DNA from 2 places in the Pedobacter terrestris genome. Region 2 is predicted to be linked to the other one. Evidence: riboswitches for the same ligand, from Rfam matches in the RefSeq annotation. Region 2 holds a riboswitch; the other holds the start of a gene.
What was found. A riboswitch is a leader RNA that binds a small molecule or an ion and turns the genes downstream of it on or off. The one in region 2 is predicted to bind thiamine pyrophosphate.
Positions count from the first base shown of each region.

Region 1: linked by a shared signal. The riboswitch ahead of thiS (sulfur carrier protein ThiS) and the one ahead of thiM (hydroxyethylthiazole kinase) in region 2 are both predicted to bind thiamine pyrophosphate.

Region 1 is NZ_CP180264.1:1,674,541-1,677,968, reverse strand. Features, by position in the region: gene thiC (phosphomethylpyrimidine synthase ThiC) at 1-1,565, opposite strand, end outside; gene thiS (sulfur carrier protein ThiS) at 1,620-1,823, opposite strand; TPP riboswitch at 1,878-1,969, opposite strand; gene ACJVDH_RS07180 (nucleoside recognition domain-containing protein) at 2,169-3,428, shown strand, end outside.
Region 2 is NZ_CP180264.1:4,136,511-4,139,938, forward strand. Features, by position in the region: gene ACJVDH_RS17630 (HAD family hydrolase) at 1-252, shown strand, start outside; gene lpdA (dihydrolipoyl dehydrogenase) at 359-1,765, shown strand; TPP riboswitch at 1,918-2,015, shown strand; gene thiM (hydroxyethylthiazole kinase) at 2,075-2,863, shown strand; gene thiE (thiamine phosphate synthase) at 2,860-3,428, shown strand, end outside.

The DNA.
Region 1 (3,428 bases), 2.5 Mb from region 2:
GGGTGTCCTTTTGCCAAATCAGCTGCATGTGCAGCAATTTTGTAGGTTATTACGCCATCTTTAACATCTTTTTTATTCGGCAAGCCCAAATGTTCTTTTGGTGTAACATAGCAAAGCATCGCGGTGCCGTACCAGCCAATCATCGCTGCGCCAATTGCAGAAGTAATATGATCATAACCGGGCGCCACATCTGTTGTTAAGGGGCCGAGTGTATAAAATGGTGCTTCGGCACAATATTCCAACTGTTTCTCCATATTTTCCTTAATAAGATGCATGGGCACATGGCCAGGTCCTTCATTCATTACCTGAACATCGTGTTTCCATGCCAACTGGTTCAGTTCGCCTTGAGTTTTCAATTCTGCAAACTGCGCTTCGTCATTAGCATCGGCAATAGAACCCGGACGTAAACCATCGCCCAGCGAGAAAGAAACGTCGTATTTTTTCATAATCTGGCAGAGCTCTTCAAAGTGCGTATACAGAAAATTTTCTTTGTGATGTGCCAAACACCATTTGGCCATAATTGAACCTCCGCGTGAGACAATACCTGTTAATCTTTTAGCAGTCAACGGAATGTATCTTAACAAAACCGCAGCATGTATAGTGAAATAATCAACGCCTTGCTCTGCCTGTTCTATGATTGTATCTTTAAAAATCTCCCAGGTTAGATCTTCCGCTTTTCCATTTACTTTCTCTAAAGCCTGATAAATCGGGACAGTTCCTATTGGCACCGGCGAATTCCTAATGATCCATTCGCGCGTTTCATGAATATTTTTTCCGGTAGATAAATCCATAATATTATCTGCACCCCACCTGCATGCCCAAACGGCTTTTTCTACTTCTTCATCAATTGATGAGCTTACCGCTGAATTGCCAATATTGGCATTGATTTTTACCAGGAAATTTCTTCCGATAATCATTGGTTCCAATTCCGGATGATTGATATTTGCTGGAATTATAGCGCGCCCCGCAGCAACTTCTTCCCGAACAAATTCTGGCGTAATCCAACCTTTTGGTGTATTTGCACCAAAACTATCACCTTTGTGCTGATGAGAAAGCGTTGGGTCTGTTTGTAAAACTTCCTGATAACGCTGGTTTTCTCTAATCGCAATATATTCCATTTCAGCAGTTATAATCCCTTTTTTAGCGTAATGCAATTGGGTTACAGTTTGATTTACCTTTGCGCGATATGGTTTTTTGATATGTTCAAACCGCAAATGATCCAGTTCTGCAGTTTCACGGCGCTCCTGTCCATACTGAGAAGTCACTTGATCAAGTTGTTCTACATCATTTCGGTTTATAATCCATGTTTCGCGCAATCGCGGCAATCCTTTTTTGATATCTGTTTGGATTGCTGAATCGGTATATGCACCACTGGTATCATACAGTGTGACGGGCAAATTCGCTTTAAAAACTCCGTTGCTTAGCCGTGTGTCGGCCAAGCTAACCTGCCGCATAGCAACGCGAAGATCTGGAAACAACTCTCCCTGAACGTAAATTTTCTTTGAGCCTGTAAAAGGTTTTGTAGAGATGGCATTGCCTGTGGTTTTAATCTGTTCTGTTTTCATCGGTCTGAACTTGAAATTGTTTAATGGAACATCGGGAAAGAATACAAGAAAGATTTATCCGCCTTGCGTTGCACGGATAACCAATATCTCGTCTCCATTACAAAGCATCTGGTTTGGCCACTGCGATTTTTGAAGGATGACCCGATTGATGGCCACTGCAATACCTCTGGGTATTTCTCCAAATTGCATGGACAGCAAATTTTCGATTGAAATTTGTCCGCTTAACTGTCTTTTTTTGTGATTAAAGGTGATTTCCATTCCTGTAAAAAGATTTAATACATAAACTTTAGGAATGGCGTAAAACGCACATTGGAAGTATGGGCTACTTTTCCCTTCGGCAGCATTATCTGCATCAGGTTCATAGGGTATAAATCTCAGCCGTATCGGCACCCCTAAAGTTTGATACAAACATATATAAAATTAAACCGTAATACGTAATTTTAAATTATATAAATTATATAACCATCTGAATATTAATTCAAAAATTTGGTTACCTAATATTAAAATTTAGGCTTATATTTTGAATTTCAAGTATCAAAACAGCTTTTGAAACGCAACAAAAGAAATCAAATGCGATAAAAAATTAAGGAAATTTTGCAGTGTATGAACACCAAAAAACCAACCATAAAATGTGATTTTCCGCAAGTATTTCACCTTGAAAATCTTATTTCGGCTTTCATTTATAATTGGTATTTTACGGGCTTAAATCAAAACCGCATAATGGCATTAAGTAGAATTTGGTCAGCATTTATTATTGTGGCAATTGTTGTAGCTAGTATCAAATGTTTTTTCTTTGGACAAACGGATATTTTTAGCTGGATGGTTATTGGAAAAGCAGACGATGCTGCCAATCCGCTAAAGCTAGATGGCATCATCCAAACTTGTTGGGTAGCCGTAGAACTTTGCTTGAAACTTATCGGAATTTTAGCGCTTTTTATGGGTTTTATGAGTATCGCAGAAAAAGCCGGAGGCATCCGATTATTGTCGAAAATTGTAGGCCCTTTTTTTTCGAAACTATTCCCTGATGTTCCGAAAGGACATCCTTCTATGGGGCATATGATTATGAATTTTTCCGCCAATTTACTGGGGCTAGACAATGCTGCAACTCCTTTCGGACTTAAAGCAATGGAAAGTTTGCAAGAACTTAACCCTAAACCAGATACCGCGTCAGACGCGCAGATTATGTTTTTGTGTTTACATGCCGCCGGACTAAGTCTGATTCCTGTAAGTGTAATTGCAATTAGAGCATCTCAGAACGCTTCTAATCCTACCGATGTATTTATCCCTTGTTTAATCGTGACATTTGTAGGTACAATGGCTGCAATGCTGATTGTTTCCTTCAAACAGAAAATCAACATTTTCCAGCCTGTTGTAATGGCCTGGATTTTTAGCCTGTCGCTTATTATCGCTGGGCTTGTATTTTACATTAAATCACTGGATGCTTCAGGCATACAATCGTTTTCTGGCTTGCTTAGTAACGGGTTAATTTTATTTATTTTCCTCGCCATCGTTCTCGGAGCACTTTATAAGAAAATTGACGTATTTGATGCCTTTATTGATGGTGCGAAAGATGGTTTCAATACCGCGATAAACATTATCCCTTACTTAGTTGGGATGTTGGTGGCTATTAGTCTTCTACGTACAAGCGGAACATTCGATGTTGTTATTAATGGAATAAAGAGTGTATTTGTGTATTTAGGATCCGATACGAGATTTGTTGAGGGATTGCCTACCGCATTAATCAGACCTTTAAGTGGAGGAGCTGCAAGAGGCATGATGGTAAGCACTATGGAAACTTATGGTCCAGATTCATTTGCAAGTCGCTTATCCGGGATTTTCCAAGGCGCTTCTGATACGACATTT
Region 2 (3,428 bases):
GATGTGCAAAAAAGCAAACCAGATCCAGAGAGTTATAATCTTTGTATCGAAAAAATTCAAATTGATAAGGCAGATTGTATAGTGTTTGAAGATACAATAAATGGTATAAAAGCTGCTGTTGCCGCAAATATTACATGTTTTGCCATTCAAAATAACATACGCGAACATCAGAAACTAAAAGTTGCAGATCAGTTATTTTTAAATTTTGAACATGCCCGGAATTACATTATCCAAAACCACTTAATCGATTAGGAGATAGCGTATTTTTACCTGTTTATGTCTTTTTAGGGTTCCAATTTACCTTTTACCTTAAACCTTTTTTCCCTACATTTGAAACAATAAAAATTCTCAAGAAATTATGCAATACGACGTCGTTGTTATCGGTTCAGGGCCGGGTGGTTATGTTGGTGCAATTCGTTGCGCCCAGTTAGGATTAAAAACTGCTGTTATCGAAAAATATAAAACTTATGGAGGTACCTGCTTAAACGTTGGTTGTATTCCTTCTAAAGCCTTGTTAGATTCATCTGAACATTTCCACAATGCAGCCCATACGTTCACCACGCATGGAATTAACCTTAAAGATTTAAAGGTTGACATGAAACAAATGATCGCCCGTAAAGACGATGTTGTAGCTCAGAACACTGCGGGTATCACGTATTTATTCAAGAAAAATAAAATCGATGCTTTTGAAGGTGTTGGTTCTTTTGTAGATAAAAACACCATTCTGATTACGAAAGAAGATGGTACAACAGAAACACTTTCTGCAAAAAATGTAATTATTGCAACAGGTTCAAAACCTACAGCTTTACCTTTCCTACCAATTGATAAAAAAAGAATCATCACTTCTACAGAAGCTTTAAATATTAAAGAAGTACCAAAATCAATGGTGGTTATTGGTGGTGGAGTTATCGGTTTAGAATTAGGTTCGGTATATGCGCGCTTAGGTACAAAAGTATCAGTAGTAGAATTTTTGCCATCCATTATCGGTACTATGGATGCTGGTTTGGGTAAAGAACTTCAACGCGTGTTGAAAAAATCTTTAGGCATGGAATTCTATATGGGACATAAAGTAACCGGAGCAACCACAAAAGGCAAAACCGTTACCGTTACTGCAGAAACACCAAAAGGCGAAACCATTTCTTTAGATGCAGATTATTGCATTGTTGCTGTTGGCCGTACTGCGTACACTGAAGGTTTAGGCTTAGATAAAATTGGCATTACAGTAGAAGAAAGAGGGAAGAAAATTCCGGTAAATGAACATCTTGAAACTTCAGTTAAAGGTGTTTATGCCATTGGCGATGTAATTACAGGTGCAATGTTGGCGCACAAAGCTGAAGATGAAGGTACTTATGTTGCAGAAAGCATTGCCGGACAAAAACCGCACATCAACTATAACCTGATCCCTGGCGTAGTATATACTTGGCCAGAAGTTGCTTCTGTTGGCCAAACTGAAGAGCAACTAAAAGAAAAAGGTGTTAAGTATAAAGCAGGTTCTTTCCCATTCAAAGCAAGCGGACGTGCAAAAGCAAGTATGGATACAGATGGCTTCATTAAAGTATTGGCAGATGCTACAACTGATGAAGTTTTAGGTGTACATATGATTGGCCCTCGTGCAGCAGACATGATTGCCGAAGCGGTTATCGCAATGGAATTCCGAGCATCTGCAGAAGATATTGCCAGAACTTGTCATGCCCATCCAACCTATACGGAAGCTTTGAAAGAAGCCGCATTAGCAGCCACAGAAAACAGAGCAATTCATATTTAAACAATACAGTTGGCTTTGTCCAATCTTAATAAAATTAAGCCGGTAATTTGGTTGCCGGCTTTTTTTGTTTGCATGTATTTTGCAAATTACTTCTTCCAATCTTCTTTGAACGGAGTTTCCTTGCTCATAAAATAAAAAGCTTATATTGCCGATGTAAACTTTAGGGGTGCCTTCTATACAGTTGGCTGAGAATATACCCTCATAACCTGATCCGGATTATACCGGCGTAGGAAATAGTTCTATCTGCAAATCGCAGTGTCAAGTGCTTTCGGCATTTGGAAGACTCCCCTAAAGCAAAATTTAGAAACTATGGAGTCTATTATTATTCAAAATCTTCAAAAACTACGGCAACAAAATCCTTTGGTGCACAGCATTACCAATTACGTGGTAATGAACAATACCGCAAATGCGTTGCTCGCTTTAGGGGCTTCCCCTTTAATGGCCCATGCCCATCCAGAAATCGATGACATTGTTCAAATTTCCGGAGCGTTGGTTGTAAATATTGGCACTTTAGATGAATATTGGGCAGAAAGCATGAAAATGGCTGCTGCACATGCACATAAAATAAAAAGACGGTGGATATTAGATCCTGTTGGTGCGGGCGCAAGTCTTTACCGTGACTCCGTTTTGAAAGAATTGCTTCAATTTAAGCCAGATGCAATTCGTGGCAATGCTTCAGAAATTATGGCTTTAGCCAATGTAACCCTTCAATCTAAAGGGGTAGACAGCACGCATAATTCTACAGAAGCATTAAAGTCGGCCATTTGGCTCGCTCAACAAAACCAGACAATTGTATGTATTTCCGGAGCGATAGATTTTGTAACCGACGGAACAAAAACGGTACAAATTGAAAATGGGAGTCCGTTAATGGCAAAGGTTACCGGAATGGGCTGTACAGCTACTGCAATTATCGGCGCTTGCATTGCCGTTTCAGAAACGACAATGGATGGTGTAATTTCTGCAACGGCAATTATGGCCATTGCCGGAGAAATGGCGGCAGAAAAAGCGGGTGCGCCAGGTACCTTTCAAGTCGAGTTTTATAATGCACTCTACAACATAACCGAAGGAGACATTCGCAACAAACTAAAAGTACAATGATCGACTTTAAGCATAGGCTCTACCTGGTAACCGATGAAAAAGCCTGTTTAAACCGCGATTTCTTTTGGGTAATAGAACAGGCATTAAAAGGCGGTGTGGATTTGGTTCAAATCAGAGAAAAGCAACTGTCAACAGCAGATTTTACAGAAAAAGCACTCAGATTAAAAGATCTTTGCGAGCGCTATCAGGTTCCGCTTTTGGTTAATGATAATGTAGAAGTTGCCAAAAATATTGAAGCATTTGGTTTACACATTGGACAAAGTGATATGCCCATTTCAGAAGCTGAATCTGCATTGGGGAGAGAAAAACCAATAGGATTATCTGTAGAACTGATGGAACACCTTACAGATTTTGCCATTCATCAAGCCTGGTATTTGGGCATCAGCCCGATTTTTTCTACACCTACCAAAACAGATACTTATGCAGAATGGGGTTTAGAAGGATTAAAAGCCGTACGTGCTAAAACAAATAAACCTTTAGTGGCCATTGGAAATATCAAGCTTCATAATGTAGGCCTTGCCATTTCTCACGGTGCCGATGCCGCAGCCGTCGTTTCAGAAATCTG